Regions from separate parts of the Mesorhizobium sp. USDA 4413 genome, predicted to be linked through region 1. Evidence: predicted binding sites of a transcription regulator. Region 1 holds the regulator's gene; each other region holds the start of a gene.
What was found. Region 1 encodes LexA, which represses DNA repair genes until DNA is damaged. Its sites were predicted from a motif close to TGTTCNNNNTGTGTTCNG; they were not measured.
Positions count from the first base shown of each region.

Region 1 (6,407 bases):
TGCGACATCGACGGCACCGCCCAGCCCATGGCGTTGTAGATCACCGTCTGGCGCGCGGCGTTGGTCAGGTGGTCATCGCCGCGGATGATATGGGTCACGCCCATGTCATGATCGTCCACGACGACGGCATGCATATAGGTCGGGTTGCCGTCCGAACGCAGGATGATGAAATCGTCGAGATCCTTGTTGGGAAACCGCACCTCGCCCTGCACGCGGTCCTGCACGACCGTCTCGCCCTCGGTCGGCGCCTTGATGCGGATGGCGCCCTTGACGCCGGCCGGAGCCTCGGACGGATCGCGGTCGCGCCACTGGCCGTTGTAACGTGGCGGCAAGCCCTTGGCTCTAGCTGCCTCGCGCATCGCCTCCAGTTCCGCAGGCGTCTCGTAGCTGTAATAGGCCTTGCCCATGCGCACGAGCTCCTCGGCCACCTCGCGATGGCGTGGCGCACGTTCGAACTGCGAGACGGCCTCACCATCCCAGGAAAGGCCAAGCCAGGTCAGACCGTCGAGAATGGCGGCCGTAGCGGCTTGGGTGGAGCGCTCGCGATCGGTGTCCTCGATACGCAAAAGCATCGTGCCGCCGGTGTGCTTGGCATAAAGCCAGTTGAACAGCGCCGTGCGTGCCCCGCCAATATGCAGGTAGCCTGTTGGCGAGGGGGCAAAACGTGTGACGACCTTGTCGGACATGGAACTCTCGAAGAAGCACTGAAACGGCACATTTCGCGCGGGCTTCCACGCGACCGGCGTTCATGTAGCATAGGCGGTCTGGGGCGCAAGGGGCAGACCCGATGGCTGGACGTGGCGGGGGCGCGGAGGAGGGCGGAGGAACGACAGCAGGCGTCAGCGAGCGCCTGATGTTTGCTCATGCCGCGTCCACTGAAGAAGCGCCATTTTCGCTTCCGGAACTCCATCCACCCGCCGAGCTGCCGCCGCCCGGTTGCGGTGCGCTACAGCCGGCCTCGCCAACAGCCGTCGTCAGCAGGATCCGCAAACAGCTTGGCCGCGTTTCGCTTGCTGCGCTGCGCCGAAGCGTTGCGGTCGCTGCCACCACCGAGCTCGATCGTGGCGTCGGCTTTCTGCTGGTGCCGGTGTTTCTGGCCGCCGGTGTCATCTACTACTTTTCGCTGAGCACCGAGCCGGATCTCTACAGGCCGCTTGCGGCCGTGGCGCTGATGGCTGTCTGCGCGGCGGTCTCGCGCTCCTGGCAGAGAACGCATCTTCTGTTCATGGCAACGCTTTTCTGCGCCTTGGGCTTTCTCGCGGCCAAGGTGGAGACCTGGCGAATGGCGACCCCGATGCTGGGCTCGGAAATCCAGACAAGGCTGACGGGCCGGCTCGTCACCGCGGAGGCGATGGCCAACGGCCGTGTCCGGCTGACCATCGACCTTATTTCCACGGACCATCCGAAGCTGCGTTACGCGCCGGACCGCGTCAGGCTGTCGGCACGCAGGATCCCGCCCGGCATGACGGCCGGATCGATGCTGACCGGCTATGCCAAGCTGCTGCCGCCGACGGGCCCGGTTCGGCCGGACAGCTACGACTTTTCCTTCGACAGCTATTTTGCCGGCATCGGCGGCAGCGGCTTTTTCCTGGGCGACCCGAAGCTGGTTGCGCCGGTGGAGGCGCCTTTCGGCGCGCGCGTCGCCTCGGCAGTCGAAAATGCGCGCGAAGGGATCGCCGATCACATCAGGAGCAGCATAGGCGGGTCCGAGGGCGAGATCGCGGCGGCGCTGATCGTCGGCGTGCGCGCCGGCATTCCGGAGCCAATCAACGAGTCGATGCGGCGCACCGGCATCTACCACATCATCTCGATCTCCGGCCTGCACATGGCGCTGGTCGCCGGCACGATCATGGTCCTTTTGCGCGGCGCCTTCGCGCTGCTTCCGGATTTCTCCTCGCGCCGGCCGGTGAAGAAATATGCCGCCGGAATCGCGCTCATCTCGATCGCCGCTTACCTCGTCATCTCCGGCATCGTGGTGGCGGCCGAGCGAAGCTTCATCATGCTCGCCGTGATGCTTGCCGCCGTGCTCTTCGACCGTGCGGCGCTCACGATGCGCAACCTGGCGATCTCGGCAATCGCCGTGATCCTCGTCTCGCCGCACGAGGTGGTCGGCCCGAGTTTCCAGATGTCCTTCGCCGCCACCGCCGCCCTGGTCGGCGCCTATGCCGGCTTTGCCGACTATCGCGCCGGCAAAACGATCGCGCCGCCGGCAAAGCGTTCATTCCTGGGATTCCTGTCGCGAAAACTGGCGGTTGGAGTGGGCGGCGCCGCCGTGACGTCGCTCATCGCGGGCAGCGCGACATTGCTGTTTGCGATTTGGCATTTCCAGCGCGTGTCGCCGCTCAGTCTGCTCGCCAATCTGGCGGTCATGCCGATCGTGTCACTGATCGTCATGCCGTTTGCCGTGTTGAGCGCGCTGGCCATGCCCTTCGGTTTCGACGGCCCGTTCCTCTTTGTGATGGGCAAGGGACTGACGGCGATGATCGCCATTTCGGCATGGATCTCCGAACGCTCACCGGTCGACGCCGTCGGGCTGATCTCGATCCAGTCGGTGCTGCTGGCGACGATTGCGCTGGTCATTGCGACAATGGCCACAACCTGGCTGAGGCTTGCCGCCGTTCCCTTCGCGCTTGCCGCGCTGCTGGCCATTCCGCATGTCCGCACGCCGGATGTGCTCATTTCCGAGGACGCGCATCTGGTGGCGATGCCGATCGGCGGTGGCGAGCTTGCCGTCAGTCGCGCACGCGCCAACGAGTTCACCACCGACAATTGGAAACGGGCGCTGAAAGCCGAGGAAATCGTGCCGCCGGAGACGTTCGCCAAAGATGCGCTGGACATCGTCGATCCCGTCGATCTGCCGCCCGGCTCGCCCTTCTACTGCACGGGTGATCTTTGCATCGGCCGGCATCCGTCCGGCGCCATCGTCGCACTCGCTGAAACCCGCGACAGCGCCCGGCCGGCCTGCGGCTTTGCCGACCTCGTCGTCATCAACGACGCCACCGCCTACAATCCCTGCCGCGATCCGCGCGTGCTCGTCGTCACCAAGCGGCAGTTGGCGCGCGACGGCAGCGCCGCCGTCTTCTTCGATCCCCAATCGGCAACCGCGCGACCGGCCATCCAATATGCTGTCGAGCAGCCGTACCGGCCTTGGCACGAACAGCGCAAGTATACCCGCGAGGCGAGAGGACTGCCGCCTTATCAAAAGCCTCAGCGGACGGATGCGAAACCTTCGCAACCGGATCAGTAGCGGCGGATCAACCCGACGAGCTTGCCCTGCACCTTCACCCGATCCGGTCCGAAGATGCGGGTCTCGTAGGCCGGGTTGGCAGCTTCCAGCGCGATCGAGGCACCCTTGCGGCGGAAGCGCTTGAGCGTCGCTTCCTCATCATCGACCAGCGCCACCACGATCTCGCCCGGGCTTGCCGTGTTGGCGTTGCGGATGATGACCGTGTCGCCGTCGAAGATGCCGGCCTCGATCATCGAGTCGCCTTTGACCTCCAGCGCATAATGCTCGCCGCCGGCGATCATGTCCGGCGGCACCGTGATCGAATGCGTCTGGTGCTGGATGGCGTCGATCGGGACACCGGCGGCGATGCGGCCCATCACCGGAATGGATACGGCCGAGCCGGCATCGTCGTCGTTGCTTGGCGTCGGGGCGCGCGAGGGCGCAGCCGGCTTGACCTGACGGCTGAGATTGTTCTGACCCAGGCTGCCCTGGATGACGCTTGGCGAAAACTTCTTCGCCGCATTGAGGCCGGGTGCGATCGAGTCGGGCAGGCGCAGCACTTCCAGCGCCCGCGCCCGGTTCGGCAGCCGGCGAATGAAACCGCGTTCCTCCAGCGCCGTGATCAGCCGGTGGATGCCGGACTTGGAGGCGAGGTCGAGCGCTTCCTTCATCTCGTCGAAAGACGGCGGAATCCCGCTTTCCTTCAGCCTTTCGTGGATGAACATCAGAAGTTCATGTTGTTTGCGCGTCAGCATGGCGGCCCCCACGGGTTCTGAAACCAGAATCAGAAAAACAAACCCAGAACAAACACTATCTGTTCCAGTTGTGTTCCGCAACCGTTTAAAGTTTAGTGAACTCGTTGACGATTTGTTCAGCGTAACATCAGAACGCTGCATTCGGCGCCGGTCTCGGCTGCCGGCGCGAAGGGCTCGCGCACGATCAGGCCGTTGGCGTCGGCGAGCGTTCTGAGCATCGAGGAGTCCTGGATGCCGAACGGGGTCGCGACGAGCGTGCCGGCGTCCTCGCGTATGACGGCGCGCACATAGTCCTGCCTGAGATCGTTGGCCTGCATCGCTGCGCCCAGCCGGGCCGTTCGCAGCTCCTGCCTGTGGTCGCGGCCGCCGAGCCTGGCAAGCAGCGGCTTAAGGAACAGCTGCGAGCAGACGATGCTGGCCACCGGGTTGCCGGGCAGGCCGATGCAGCGGACATTGCCAAGCCGGCCGAACATCAGCGGTTTGCCGGGGCGCATGGCGATCTTCCAGAAGTCGAGCCGCATGCCTTCACTGGTCAGCACGTCATGGATCAGGTCGTGGTCACCGACCGAGGCGCCGCCGAGCGTGACGATGACATCGGCGTTCGCCTCGACTGCTTTCCGGACCAGCGCCGCGATCGCTTCCTTACGATCGGCGGCGATGCCGAGATCGAGCGCACGCGCGCCGACCGACTGGGCGGCGGCGGCGACGCCATAGGCGTTGGATGAAATGATCTGATCGGGGCCGAGCGCGCTGCCCGGCGGCAACAGTTCATCGCCGGTGGCGATGATCGCGACCAGCGGCCGGCGCACGACATTCAAGGCGGGATGGTTGGCCGAGGCTGCAAGCGAAAGGGCCGCCGCGTCGAGCACGCGGCCCTTTTCGAGCACCACGTCGCCCTGGACGAAGTCGAGCCCGCGGCGGCGCACATTGCGTGCTTCGGCCGTCGGCTCCGTCACCTCGATCTGGCGGTTGCCGAGATCGCGGACGTTTTCCTGGATGACGATGGTGTCCGCGCCTTCAGGCAGCGGCGCGCCGGTGAAGATGCGCACCGCCTGGCCTTCGCCGACAGTCCCGGAAAAGCCGCGCCCGGCGGGCGCCATGCCTATGACCTCCAGTTGCGCCGGCGCAGAAGCAACGTCGGCGGAGCGTACGGCGTAGCCGTCCATCGCCGAGGCGTTGAAGGGCGGCTGGGTGCGCAGCGCCACAACCGGTTCGGCGAGAACCCGCCCGGCCACGTCCGCCAGCGGAACGCTCTCGCCCGGCAAAGGTGCTGCGCCGTCGAGCAAGCGTTCGAGCGCTTCGGCGACTAGAACGAGGGCCATCAGGCACCCGCCTTGTAGTCGCCCGACTTGCCGCCGGTCTTTTCGACCAGCCGGATACCGGAAATCACCATGCCACGGTCCGCCGCCTTGGCCATGTCGTAGATGGTGAGGCAGGCGACCGAAGCGGCGGTCAGCGCCTCCATCTCCACGCCGGTCTTGCCGGTGACGCGGGCAAGCGCGGTGATCCTGAGGCCGGGTAGCGCGCGGTCCGGCTCGATCTCGACGGCCACTTTGGTGAGAAGCAGCGGATGGCAAAGCGGGATCAGCTCATGCGTCTTCTTCGCGGCCATGATGCCGGCGATGCGCGCTGTGCCCAGCACATCGCCCTTCTTGGCGTCGCCGGCGAGAATTATCTCCAGCGTTTCCGGCTGCATCGAGACAAAGCCTTCGGCGATCGCGGTGCGTGTTGTCTCGGCCTTGTCGCCGACATCGACCATGTTGGCTTCGCCCTTGGCGTCGAGATGGGTGAGGGCCATCTCAGATGGCCTCAGCCGCCGCCTTGCCTGTCAGCAGAAGCTCGGTCGCCGCGGCCACATCCGCCTGCCGCATCAGGCTCTCGCCGACCAGGAAGGCGCCGATGCCGGTCTTCTGCATCCTGAGGCAGTCGTCGTGGGTGAAGATGCCGCTTTCGCTGACCAGCAGGTAGCCGCCCGGCACCATCGGCGCCACCCGCTCGGAAGTCTCAAGCCTGGTCTCGAAGGTCCGCAAATTGCGGTTGTTGATTCCGATCAGCCGCGACGACAATTTTAGCGCGCGCTCCGTTTCGGCCTCGTCATGCACCTCGATCAGCGCGTCCATCCCGAGTTCGAACGCGGTCGCTTCCAATTCGCTCGCCAGGGCATCGTCAACGCTTGCCATGATGATCAGGATGGCGTCCGCGCCCCAGGCGCGGGCCTCGTAGACCTGATAAGGGTCGAACAGAAAATCCTTACGCAACGCGGGCAGAGACACCGCCTTGCGCGCATTGGTCAGAAATTCCGGAGCGCCCTGGAAAGACGGCGCATCGGTCAGCACCGAAAGACAGGCTGCGCCACCTTTCTGATAGGCCCTAGCGAGCGCCGGTGGATCGAAATCGGCGCGGATCAGGCCCTTGGAAGGGCTGGC
Region 1 is NZ_JBVPRP010000001.1:4,412,648-4,419,054, reverse strand. Features, by position in the region: gene gltX (glutamate--tRNA ligase) at 1-686, opposite strand, end outside; gene ACVMIM_RS21570 (ComEC/Rec2 family competence protein) at 788-3,247, shown strand; gene lexA (transcriptional repressor LexA) at 3,241-3,981, opposite strand; gene ACVMIM_RS21560 (molybdopterin molybdotransferase MoeA) at 4,098-5,303, opposite strand; gene moaC (cyclic pyranopterin monophosphate synthase MoaC) at 5,303-5,779, opposite strand; gene trpC (indole-3-glycerol phosphate synthase TrpC) at 5,781-6,407, opposite strand, start outside.

Region 2 (6,407 bases), 98 kb from region 1:
TGATCTCGCGCTCGCCGGTGCCATGCAGCACGGCTTCTTTCGCCTCCGCGCTCAGATCCTTGAACTTGTCGCCGAGCTTGAAGCCATAGGCCTTGCCGAGCGCCTCGAGCGTCTGCGCGTAATAGGGCGAGGTCGACTTCGCCCACGGGCTGATGGCGCCGTCGCGCAGCGAGACGTTCTCGTCCGGCACCACGAGGTTGGGATCGATGGCACGCTGGCTGCCGAGGCCGTCGCAGGTCGGACAGGCGCCGAACGGGTTGTTGAAGGAGAACAGCCGGGGCTCGATCTCGGGAATGGTGAAGCCGGACACCGGGCAGGCGAATTTCTCCGAGAACAGGATGCGCTCATGCGTCTCGTTCTTCGACTTGTTGACCGAGTCTTCGCCGGTCAGGCTGGCGTCGAGCGGCCGGTCGGCGAACTCGGCGACCGCAAGACCTTCCGCGAGCTTCAGCGCGGTCTCCATCGAGTCCGCGAGCCGGGTCGCCAGATCGCCGCGCACGACGATGCGGTCGACCACGACGTCGATGTCGTGCTTGTACTTCTTGTCCAGCGCCGGGACGTCGGCGATCTCGTAGAAGACGCCGTCGACCTTGACGCGCTGGAACCCCTTCTTCTGCAGCTCCAGGAGTTCCTTGCGGTACTCACCCTTGCGGCCGCGCACGATCGGCGCGAGCAAGTAGAGACGTGTGCCTTCCTCCAGCGCCAGCACGCGGTCGACCATCTGGCTAACGGTCTGGCTCTCGATCGGCAGGCCTGTCGCCGGCGAATAGGGGGTGCCGACACGCGCGAAGAGCAGGCGCATATAGTCGTAGATCTCGGTGACGGTTCCGACCGTCGAGCGCGGGTTTCGCGAGGTGGTCTTCTGCTCGATGGAAATGGCGGGCGATAGGCCGTCGATCTGGTCGACGTCGGGCTTCTGCATCATCTCAAGGAACTGCCGGGCATACGCCGACAGGCTTTCGACATAGCGGCGCTGGCCCTCGGCATAGATGGTGTCGAAGGCAAGCGACGACTTGCCGGAGCCCGACAGCCCGGTCATCACGATCAGGCTGTCGCGCGGCAGGTCAAGATCGACGTTCTTGAGATTGTGCTCGCGCGCCCCGCGAATGGAAAGGTATTTTTGGTCGGCCATCGCCGGTCGCCGCCTCAGATCTGGAATTTGCTGGATTGGGCGGGTTCTTCCCGGCCATCCCATATGTAGGTTGTTTTGCCGCCGCGTCGAGAGACGCCACAATCTCGACGGAAGAAGCCGATCATGGGTTTAACCGTCTTTCGCGCGAGCGGGCAAGCGGAAAGAACAAAGGCCGAACACGCTCCTGACAAAGCGCCTGTGGAAACAATCGCGCTAATGGTTGTGAAACAGTCGCAAGAGCGTCGTGGAAGTCAGTACCGCCAATCCCGCCCCGTTGATCCACACCATCCAGCTTACCTTCACGTAATCTCCTGGCGATCACATTTTTCGGTAACCGGCCGTCGACGGTTGACGTCGCGGACCTGCGGGAGCAGTCTCAAAACCGTCAGCGAAGCCGGCCGTCTTTCGATGGCCTCGCCGCCCAATTGGCGGCTGCGAGACGCCGCAGGTGATAGCGATTAGCGCTTCGAACGACATTGTCGCAACGGACCCAGGAGCGGAGCATGACGCCACCGGACAGTCCCTTGAGGCTCCACACGGAGATGGAGCCGCGGCAGGCATAAGTGCCAGGGCAGACTTGAAACGCCAGCCCGACAAACCGTGACTTGCCGATTCCCTACAATCAGAGACGATAGTCGGATCGTCGGCTGAGCGCCGCGTTGCATCCGAAACAGAACGCCGGCAGTCCACCCCCGGCTAAAGTTGGATTTAAGATCCATGAAGCCCCATCCGTCTGCACAGCAGGGATGGGGCTTGCATTTTGTGAGGCGCTCGCCTTGCGAACAAGCGACGCAAGGGTTTTCAGTGGTTCGGCAGCTTCATGCCGCCGGTTGCCATGTCGATCGTTATGCTGCCACCGATCCTGACATCGGTGTTGCCGATCTTGAACGAACCGTCGCCGCCGGCGGGCTGCGCGTCGTCCGGTTCCGGCTGCGGCGCCGGCTTGGCGATGCGGTAGTCGTCGCTGACGCCTGGCAATTTCTGCGTCGAGCTGTCGGCAAGCGCGGTGCCGGACACCAGCGCGGCGGCAAGCGCGGCGAGAACAGCGCATAATTGTCTGCGTTGGAGCGGATTGGTCATGCGCGGACTATAAGGACGCGGCTGGAGCGATGCCAGACGCGCGGCGATCAAATTGCCGCGCGTCTGCCTCGCGAAGTCAGGCCGCTTTCTTGCGCGTGTCGTAGACGTGGTCGACGAGGCCCCAGTCCTTGGCTTCCGCGGCGCTCATGAAATAATCGCGGTCGAGCGTGCGCTCGACTTCCTCGTAGGTTCGGCCGCAATGCTTGGCGTAAAGCTCGGTCATATGCTGCTTGGTGCGCACAATATCCTCGGCATGGCGCTGGATGTCGGAGGCCTGGCCCTGGAAGCCGCCGAGCGGCTGATGCAGCACGATCCTGGTGTTGGGCAAGGCGATGCGTCGCCCTGGCGTGCCGGCCATCAGCAGGAAGGAGCCCATCGAGGCGGCGAAGCCCATGCAGACCGTCGACACCGGGCAGGAGACGTATTGCATCGTGTCGTAGATCGCGAAGCCGCTGGTCACCATGCCGCCGGGCGAGTTGATGTAGAGCGAGATCTCCTTGTCGGGATTGTCCGATTCCAACGACAGAAGCTGCGCGCAGACCAGCGCCGACACGTTGTCGTTGATCTCGCCGTTAATGAAGACGATGCGCTCGCGCAGCAACCGCGAAAAGATGTCGAAGGAGCGCTCGCCGCGGCTCGATTGCTCGATGACCATCGGCACCAGATTGGCAATGCTCATGACGGATTCCTTTCGATCAGGCCGCGCGCAGCATCATGCAAGGCGCATTGGCGGCGGTTGGGGTCTTGCGCGCGTCAAGCGAAAGTCCGCATTCCGCGCCCGAGACGGCGACGAGCGGCTGCGCCACGGGCACGAAGCCGTCATGCACGATGCGAAGATGCGTGCCGCCCGAGGCGGTGCCGGCAAGCGTGAACGTGACGATGCTGTCAAAGGCGGGAAGCCGGTCCGCGTCCTTGGCGCCGGGCCGCTCGCGCCAGGAGTAGCGCAACAGCCTGCCGGGCTCGGCCTCGATCACCTCGCATTCGATCGGCGCATCCGGTCCGGCAAAGGCGAAGCGGCGGCCTGCTTCCGCCTTGATGTCGTTCGGCATCATCCAGGCGGCGAGCAGTTCCGGCTCGGTCAGCGCTCGCCAGACTTTTTCCGGCGGATCGGGAAGGTCGCATTCGAAGCTGAGCGGCGCTTCGTCGACCGTCGGGTTTTCGGTTGCCGTCATTGGTCCATTCCCTTCAGAACCGTCTTCAACTTTTCGATGCGTTCCGGCCAGAAGGCGCGGTAGCGTTCGATCCAGCCGAGCAACGGATCGAGCCCTTGCGGATCGGCGCGGTAGTAGGCGTTGCGGCCGGCGCGCCGCTCGACCACCAGGCCGGCGCCGCGCAGAACGGCGAGATGCTGGGAGACCGCCGGCTGCGACACGCTCATGCCGGCACGCAGCTCACTCACGCTCATCTCGCTGGCGGTCAGCCGCTCGTAGACGGCGCGACGGGTGGGGTCGGCGAGTGCCCGGAAAATCTCTGCTTCGATCATGGATGAAGCATAAGTCGATACTTATCGATTTGGCAAGCTTCTATTTGATCGCCATATCGGGATGCATGTTCAAACCCGGCCTTTGCTGACATTCCTTGACAGGACAGGCGGTCGAGATTAGAACGAAAAGAGAACAAAAACCTTGTGGGAAAAACCAGCCTTTGCGGGCATGGGCGACCCCGAGGCTGTAAGGTGAGCGACTTAAAATTTGTTTCGGATGAGCGCGGAGAAGTAAGATGGCGGGTAGCGTCAACAAGGTCATTCTGGTCGGCAATCTCGGGGCGGACCCTGAAATCCGCCGCCTGAATTCCGGCGATCCGGTCGTCAACATCCGCATCGCCACATCGGAAAGCTGGCGCGACAAGAACACCGGCGAGCGCAAGGACAAGACCGAGTGGCACAATGTCGTCATCTTCAACGACCAGCTTGCCAAGGTGGCCGAGCAGTATTTGAAGAAGGGCATGAAGGTCTATGTCGAGGGCCAGTTGCAGACCCGCAAATGGCAGGACCAGACCGGCAATGACCGCTACACGACCGAAATCGTGCTGCAGAAATTCCGTGGCGAATTGCAGATGCTCGACGCGCGCGGCGAGGGTGGCGGCGGCCAGGTCGGCAATTATTCCGGCGGCGGCAGCCGCGGTTCGGATTTCGGCCAGTCCGGCCCGAATGAAGGTTTCAGTCGCGGCGGCGGCGGTGGTTCGAAAGGCGGCGGCGGTGGCGGCCCGTCGCGCGAGCTGGATGACGAGATCCCGTTCTAGGCGCCTCGAAACGGCATTTGAGGGAAGGCGCGATGTCGCTCGGACCGCTTCTGTCGGCGCCGCCTCCATTCCATGGCATGCCTTCGCGGCCTTTGCCGCTTTCGCCATCGGCGGCGCCCAGCTGGCGCTGCCGAAGGGTACTGCGCGTCACCGCGTGCTGGGCTATGCTTGGGTGGCGCTTATGCTGGTCATCGCCATTTCGAGTTTCTGGATCCAGCAGATACGGCTCGTCGGTCCGTTCAGTCCGATCCATCTGTTGTCTATCCTGGTGCTGGTTACGGTGCCGCTGGCGGCATGGTATGCGCACACCCATAAGGTGGCAGCGCATCGCGGCACCATGATCAAGCTCTATCTGTTCGCGCTGGTCGGCGCCGGCATCTCCACGCTGCTCCCCGGCCGGGTCATGCATGCCGTCGTGTTCGGCCAGTAGGGCGTGTTGATATTCAGGTGAGGCCGGCCTGCAAATGCCGGTTTCCTGCGCTTCCGGTGCTCACGTACTTCAAGTACGCTCCGCTCCGGTTCTCGGAACCCGCCATTTTCGGCGCGGCCTGACCTGAATCTCAACACGCCTTGGCGCGGACGGGAATTTCGCAAGGAAGATCAAACGTGAAAGCACGCGTCAAATGGGTTGAGGAACGCACCTTTGTCGGCGAGTCCGGCACCGGCCACAAGGTCGTGCTGGGCACGGCGCATGGGCCGGATGGCAAGACGCCTGGACCGAGCCCGATGGAACTGGTGCTGATCGGCACTGGCGGCTGCTCGGCCTATGACGTCGTCCACATCCTCGAGAAGGGCCGCGAGGCGGTCGAGGATTGCGTGGTCGAGCTCGACGCCGACCGGGCCGAGACCGACCCGAAAGTGTTCACCCGCATCCACATGCATTTCATCGTCAAGGGCCGCGCGCTCTCGCGCGACAAGGTGAAACGGGCGATCGACCTGTCGATCGAGAAATACTGCTCGGCCAGCGCGATGATGGCGAAGACGGCGACTATCACGCGTGATTTCGAGGTGGTCGAAACGGTGGCGAAGTAGGCAGTAGGCAGTAGGCAGTAGGCAGTAGGCAGTAGGCAGTAGGCAGTAGGTGTGAGCCACTCGCAGCTGCGGATTATGCCGCCATCAGGGCCCTTACGCCGTCGGCCACGAACTGCACGGCGAGCGCGGCCAGGATCACGCCGAGCAGGCGCGTCAGGATCGAGCGGCCGGTCTGGCCGAGGATGCGGTCGATGCGTTCCGACAGCACGAACACCAGATAGGTGATGACGAGGCAGAGGAAGATGATGCCGACCAGCGCTGCCTGTGCGGCAAAGCCCTCAAAATGCCCCGATAAGAGCACCGTCGCCGAAATCGCGCCGGGGCCGGCGATCAGCGGAATCGCCAGCGGGAAAGCGGCGATGTTGTGGATCATGTCCTTGGTTATGGCGACGTCGCCGATCTTCTCCTTGCGGTCCTGACGGCGCTCGAACACCATTTCGAAGGCGATGAAGAACAAGAGGAAGCCGCCGGCAACGCGGAAGGCCGGCAGCGTGATGCCGAACACCGACAGGATCGAGGCGCCGGCAATTGCAAACAGCGCCATCACCAGGAAGCCGATTACCGAAGCACGCACCGAGACCTGCTGACGCTCTTCGCGATTCATGCCGCGCGTCACCGCAAGGAAGAGCGGCGCCAGCCCCGGTGGGTCGATGGTCACCAGGATGGTGACGAAGGCGTTGAACAGGGTATCGAAGCTCGGCATCGCTGGCCCCCTCCCGCCGGGGCGACGCCCGAGCCCCGCAATTGGTAGAGCAAAGGCCGGGCGCTGGAAACAGGCGGGAGGGTAAATCAGCCGGCTATTCGGCATTGCTGCAATAGGCTTCCAGCCGGTAACCATCCGGATCGATGACGAAGGCGGCATAATAATTGTCGCCATAGCCCGCGCGCAGTCCGGGCTGGCCGTTGTCCTTGCCGCCCTCAC
Region 2 is NZ_JBVPRP010000001.1:4,511,138-4,517,544, reverse strand. Features, by position in the region: gene uvrA (excinuclease ABC subunit UvrA) at 1-1,132, opposite strand, end outside; gene ACVMIM_RS22125 (hypothetical protein) at 1,934-2,212, opposite strand; gene ACVMIM_RS22120 (ATP-dependent Clp protease proteolytic subunit) at 2,289-2,891, opposite strand; gene ACVMIM_RS22115 (SRPBCC family protein) at 2,908-3,384, opposite strand; gene ACVMIM_RS22110 (ArsR/SmtB family transcription factor) at 3,381-3,695, opposite strand; gene ACVMIM_RS22105 (single-stranded DNA-binding protein) at 3,932-4,453, shown strand; gene ACVMIM_RS22100 (DUF2306 domain-containing protein) at 4,434-4,883, shown strand; gene ACVMIM_RS22095 (OsmC family protein) at 5,060-5,485, shown strand; gene ACVMIM_RS22090 (MarC family protein) at 5,559-6,188, opposite strand; partial or broken gene ACVMIM_RS22085 (VOC family protein) at 6,283-6,407, opposite strand, start outside.
Region 2: a site for LexA is predicted at 1,294-1,311, ahead of uvrA (excinuclease ABC subunit UvrA). Genes of this name have one in related genera too.

Region 3 (6,407 bases), 1.5 Mb from region 1:
GGCGCGGCGCATCGCTTCGAGGCTTGCCTTCAGGATGTTGCTGTTGTCGATGCCTTCGGCGCTGATCGAGGCCACCGAGACACTCAGCGCCGAGCCGAGGATCTTGAGGAACAGCGCCTCGCGCTGCAAATGAGTGAGGCGTTTGGAATCGTCGAGGCCTTCCGGAATATTGGCGGGATTGAGCACCACCGCGGCGGCCACCACCGGACCCGCCAGCGGACCGCGGCCTGCTTCGTCCATGCCGGCGACCGGCCACAGCCCGTCGGCTATCGCCTTGGTCTCGATCGAGAAGTCGGGCTTCTCGGCCATTTCAAAGAGAAGCGGAGAATCGGAACGCGGGCGAGCCATGGTGCGGCGAGGTTCGCATCGGCTCCGATTCTCCGCAAGTCCTTCCGGGTCGGATGGGGCGTCGGACCGGGAAGGCACCGTCTCACGGCCGGGGGGACAAGGGCCGGACGGAATTCTTGAAAGGGCTGCCATTCCAGACGGAAATTCGCTTTGCCTGGAATTGCTTAGCGCCGGTCGTCATGGCCGGCGCAGGCGTCAAAGCAACATCAGCTGCTCGCCGGCGCCGGAGCCTGCGACGAATTGGTCGGTGCGAAGCTGCCGTCGCTCGACATTGAGGCCGAGCCGCTTGGCGGCGATCTCGAAGCGCCGGCCGATCTGCCAGGCGTAGGGACCGGCGCCCTTCATGCGCTTGCCCCACTCGGAATCGTAATCCTTGCCGTCGCGCATCGACCGGATCAGCGACATCACATGCCGGTACCGGTCCGGATAATGCCGCAACAGCCAATCCTTGAAGATCGGCGCCACCTCGAGCGGCAGGCGCAAGATGACGTAGCCGGCCTCACGCGCGCCGGCGGCCCTGGCCGAATCGAGGATGCGCTCCATCTCCGGATCGTTGAGACCGGGGATGATCGGCGCCACCATCACCGATGCCGGAACGCCGGCATCCGAAAGCTGTCTGATCGCCTCCAGCCGCTTCGTCGGCGTCGACGCGCGCGGCTCCATGGTTCTCGCCAGCATCCGGTCCATCGTCGTCACCGACAGCGCCACCTTGGCGAGGCCGCGCTCGGCCATGCGCGACAATATGTCGATGTCGCGCGTGACAAGCGCCGACTTCGTGACGATACCGACCGGATGGCCGCGCGCCTCCAGCACCTCCAGAATCTCTCGCATGATCCGATATTGCTTCTCGATCGGCTGGTAGGGATCGGTGTTGGTGCCGATGGCGATCGTGCGCGGCTGATAGCCCGGCTTCGACAATTCCCGGTCCAGCATGCGCGCCGCATCCGGCTTGGCGAACAGCTTCGATTCGAAATCGAGTCCCGGCGACAGGCCCATGAAGGCATGCGTCGGCCTGGCAAAGCAGTAGACGCAGCCATGCTCGCAGCCGCGATAGGGATTGATCGAACGGTCGAAGGAGATGTCGGGCGACTCGTTGCGCGTGATGATGGTGCGCGGCTTTTCGACTTGCACTTCCGTCTTGAACGGCGGCAGTTCCTCCAGTGAGTTCCAGCCGTCGTCGAACACATGCCGGCTGACCGGCTCGAATCGGCCGGACGGGTTGATGCCGGCCGAGCGGCCGCGATTGCGGTCGGGCCGCACCCGCATGCCGCTCTGCTCGATCATCGCGTTCGCCATCTCGGCTCTTCCTGCTCCGAAAGCGGCAATGTCGGCGCGCACGATCTGTTCCATTTTCGCCCTCTCCCAGGGACTGTCGGCAGGCTTTCGAATCGCTCTGTTCATGAAACTATTCCTATTTTGCCGATGAGAACAAAGCAAGAACTTTTTCGCTTGGAGCCGCAACTGGCGCATCGCCGCACTTTCCGCTATTCGGCTAAAAATGCTCAGCGTTGTCATCGAAACCAAGAACGACGAGGAGGGGCTCGCCCGTACGCTCGCCTCGCTGGTCGGTGGCGCGGTCGAAGGCGTGGTCCGCGACGTGATCGTCTGCGATCAAGGCTCGACCGACCAGACGCATCCGGTGGCCGAGCATGCCGGCTGTCATTATGTGACCGGCGGGATCGCCATGGGCATCGGCCAAGCCAAGGGCGATTGGCTGCTGTTGCTGGAACCCGGTGCCCGGCTAGCCGAAGGCTGGATCGACGAGGTCGTCGCCCACACGGCGAGACAGACCATGCCGGCGCGATTTTCGCGCGCCCGCGCCGATCGCGCGCCTTTCCTGGCTCGGATCTTTTCGGGCAACCGTGCGCTGGCCGAAGGCCTCGTCATCAGCAAGCGGCAGGCTTCGGCTCTGGCAAAGAGCGCGCGCAGCGCCGAAGCCCTGGCGCGCGGCCTGGCGACCAGGCGGTTAAACGCCGAAATCTGGGTGGCGCCGCCGAAGTGATGCCAGCTTCCTTCTCCCACAACGGAGAAGAAAGAAAGCGCTGTCCCTGCCCGTCAAATCCCCCCGTCAAATCCGTTGAATTTCAACCGGCATCCAGGCGCTGCGGCGCCTGGCCAGGCGTTGCTCGCGTGTTTCGGCATCGAAACGGACAGCGATCGGCTCGCGACAGAACCGTTCGCGCTCGTCAAGCGCGTTGACGATGACGATCGCCCTGGCGGCGTCACCTTCGCCAGCGATTGCCGCGACATAGACGCCGCAGTCGCGGCAGACGAGATAGTCGGCGGTGCGCAGGCCAAAGCGGTAGACCTGCAGTCGATCCCCGTCCGAGACCGAAACCACCAACCTGCCGTTCGGATCGGCCGCCGCGCGCGAGCCATGCCGAGTGCAGAAGGAGCATTGGCAGGCGCGGATTTCCAGCGCGGCCGGATCGAGCGCGGTGGAGAAACTCAGGCGGATATTGCCGCAATGGCAGCCGCCGCTGTGAACGGTCAGGCGGATCCTCCCTTGTTCGCAGCACAAGGTACTTTGCCGGCGCCGTCCTCGAAATGGCTGCTCGCAGGCGCCAGTGGTATTCCCGCCTGCGAACCGGAAGCCGGTTGGGGGCTTTGCCTGCGGTTACGAGGCCGGCTTGCCGCCGCGCCGAAGATGCTCGTCAAGCCGCGGGATGATCTCGACGAAGTTGCAGGGCATGTGCCGGTAGTCGAGCTGCGCCTTGATGATGCCGTCCCAGGCGTCCCTGCAGGCGCCGGGCGAGCCCGGCAGCACGAAGACGAAGGTGGCGTTGACGACGCCGCCGGTCGCCCGACTCTGGATCGTCGAGGTGCCGATCTTGTCGTAGGAGATGCGGTGGAAGACTTCGGAAAAGCCGTCCATCCGTTTTTCGAAGATCGGCTCCAGCGCCTCCGGCGTCACGTCGCGGCCGGTGAAGCCGGTGCCGCCGGTGGTGATGACGACGTCGATACCTTCGTCCTTCGACCAGCCGAGCACCTTGTCGCGTATCTCGTCGCGGTCGTCGGTCACGATATCGCGTGCGGCAAGCACATGGCCGGCGTCCGTGATGCGGTCAGCCAACGTCTGGCCGGACTTGTCGTCGGCAAGGCTGCGCGTGTCGGAGACGGTCAGCACCGCGATGCGCACCGGGATGAAGGGCCGGCTCTCGTCAAGCTTCGCCATCGCCCACCTCCATGCTGCGTGTCGCAGCGACGAACCAGTCGGGATGGCGGGCACGGATCGCGACCGCCGCGCGCTTGGCGACATTGCCGGTCTCGAACAGGCCGAAGCAGGTGGCGCCGGAGCCCGACATGCGCGTGAACGCGGCGTCGGCGCGTTTGAGCGCCTTGAGCGCCTCACCGATCGCAGGTTCGATCAAACGGGCGGCAGCTTCGAGGTCGTTGCGCGTCGTCTCCAGCCAGTTGCGGACGGCGTGGAAGTCGAGGCGCTTCGGCAGCGGCGGCAGTATCTCGTTGTCGCGGCTGGAGAGCGCCTTGAACACGTCCGGTGTCGAGACGGCGACGCCCGGATTGACCAGGACGAGGCCGAGCGCCGGAAATGCGGAGAGCGGCGACACGTCATCGCCGATACCGCGTGCGATCAGCGGCTTTGACTTCAGGCACATTGGCAGATCGGCGCCGAGCGAAAGCCCGATCCGCGCCAGCGAAATGTCGTCGATGTCGAGCTTCCAGAGCTGCGCCAGGCCGTTGAGCGCGGCCGCCGCGTCGCTGGAGCCGCCGCCGACGCCGGACGCGATCGGCAGGTTCTTCTCTAGCCTGATGGCGACCGGCGGCGCATGTCGCGCGCCGGCCTCCCGGCGCAAGGCATCGCGTGCCTTCACAACCAGATTGCCGTCGTCGAGCGGCAGGCCGGCGGCATAACGTCCGGATACGGAGAATTCGTCATGCCCGGCCGGTCCGATCTCGAGCCGGTCGCCGAAGCGGGCGAAAACGGCAAGGCTGTCAATGAGATGGTAGCCGTCGGCGCGCCGTCCGGTGACATGCAGCGCCAGATTGATCTTGGCCGGCGCAAGCCATGTCCGGACTTCTGTGCCGGGCTCCAGAATGTCGGCTGCTGGCGAGATGGCTTCAGTCCTTAGCGAGACGGTATTCGCCGGTCTTCGGATCCTTGACCAGCGTTCCCATCGTGCCGTTCGCCGCCTGTTTCTCGGTGCGCCGGATCTTGGCTGTTACGCGTTCGGCCTCGCGCACGAAAGCGCGGTAGCCGAAGTAAGCGGCGGCGCCGATAACAATGAAGAAAATGATCTGCGGCATCTCAAACTCCTCCCGCGGTCTCGCGGCAAGGCCGGCCGGATGGGTCGGTCAAGCGGCCATGCTAGACGCAATCATGGCTTTTTCAAAGCCCGAAGCGTGCCCACAATGCGCGCTCTTCCGCCGCATCGAGCACGCCGTTTGCGGCGGCAGCGGCGATATCGGGCGCCGAGAAGCGCGACCCGAACAGGCCGAAACGGCCAAACAGCCCGCGCGGCGCGGTGATCAGCTTGAGCTGCGTCTTGTCGCCGAAACGGGTCTTGAGCACGCTGCGCATATCGCCCAGCGCATCGACAAGGCCGAGCTCGAGGCCCCGCTTGGCGGTCCAGAACAGGCCGGTGAACAGGTCCGGGTCGTCCTTGAGCTTGCTGCCGCGCCGTTCCTTGACGAGCTCGATGAAGGTCTCGTGCACTTCGAGCTGCAGCGCCTTCAGCCGCTCCACATCCTCCTTCTTCTCGGGCTTGAACGGATCGAGCACGGCCTTGTTCTGGCCGGCGGTGTGGACGCGCCGCTCGACGCCGATCTTCTTCATCAGCTCGGGAAAACCGAAGGAGGCGGAGACCACGCCGATCGAGCCGACGATCGATGAGGGGTCGGCGAAGATCTCGTCGCCGGCGACCGCTATCATGTAGCCGCCCGAGGCCGCCACATCCTCGACGAAGACCAGCACCTTCTTGTTCTTTTCCGTGGCAAGGTCGCGGATGCGTTTGAAGATCAGGCGCGACTGCACCGGCGAGCCGCCCGGCGAGTTGATCGAGATGGCAACTGCCGGCGCGTCGAAGCCGAACGCCTTTTCGATGACGCCGGCCGTCGAGGCGAGCGACAGGCTCGGCCGGAACTGGCCGCCGCCGGCCATGATGGCGCCTTGCAGCCGGATGACCGGAATGGTGACGACTGTTGAGCGCCAGGATTTCGGCAGCAGGCGGTTGAAGAGGCGTTTCACGAACGGGTGTCTCCGGTGGAATACAAAGGAGCAAGATGAGATCAGTTAAGTCGGTAGGCGCGACGTCATCTTGCTTTGGCATGTAGGAATTCGCCGTCCAACGGCAATGCCGCATCGCGCGCCCCGGATCAATCGCCGAACAGCGACGCCAGGCCGTTGTTGATCATTTCCGTCCGCGCCGTCGGCCCGTTGCCGGACGGTCCGTGCAAGGTGAGCGGCGGGCGGATGGACAATTTCCCGCGCGCCCCGAGCGCGGCCCTGACGACGATGCGGATCGCCGCCGCGTCCGGACGCGGATGCACGCACAGCATCTCGGCATCGCCGAAGCGCCCTTCGATCGCATCGAGGATGGCGACCAGTTGCTCGGGCCGCGCGATGACGGCCAGCCCGCCGCGCGGCCTGACGACGGCGGCGCCGCTCCTGATCCAGCGCTCGAACAGCCCGTCCTCGGTCACATGCGCCTGCCGGCGCAGCGCGTCAGGCGTCGAGCGGTCCTCGGCCGCGTTGAAAGGCGGGTTCATGATGACGAAGTCGAAGGAATTGTCGGCAAGCCCGGCTTCCGCTCGTGCCCGGCCGGTCTGCGTCACGTCGGCCGTCAGCACGGAGGCGCGGTCGCCGAGATGCGCGTTCCCGGGATGCGAAAGCGTGGCGGCGGCGAACCCCGCCATTTCGGCCGAGCGCTCGACCAGCACGGCCCGTGCTGCCGGGCAGCGCGACAGCACGGCAAGGGCCGCTGCGCCGGCGCCGGCGCCGAAATCGGCGAGCCGGCCGGAAAAGCCGGACGGCACGGCGGCCGCCAGCATCATGGCATCCATGCCGGCGCGGTGACCGCCGCGGCTCGGCTGCACCAGCC
Region 3 is NZ_JBVPRP010000001.1:2,930,520-2,936,926, forward strand. Features, by position in the region: gene ACVMIM_RS14025 (ribonuclease HII) at 1-348, opposite strand, end outside; gene ACVMIM_RS14030 (PA0069 family radical SAM protein) at 544-1,698, opposite strand; gene ACVMIM_RS14035 (glycosyltransferase) at 1,847-2,350, shown strand; gene ACVMIM_RS14040 (GFA family protein) at 2,417-2,869, opposite strand; gene moaB (molybdenum cofactor biosynthesis protein B) at 2,966-3,523, opposite strand; gene ACVMIM_RS14050 (4-(cytidine 5'-diphospho)-2-C-methyl-D-erythritol kinase) at 3,510-4,403, opposite strand; gene ACVMIM_RS14055 (membrane protein) at 4,429-4,614, opposite strand; gene ACVMIM_RS14060 (S49 family peptidase) at 4,697-5,554, opposite strand; gene ACVMIM_RS14065 (tRNA1(Val) (adenine(37)-N6)-methyltransferase) at 5,683-6,407, opposite strand, start outside.
Region 3: a site for LexA is predicted at 1,773-1,790, ahead of ACVMIM_RS14030 (PA0069 family radical SAM protein). Genes of this name have one in related genera too.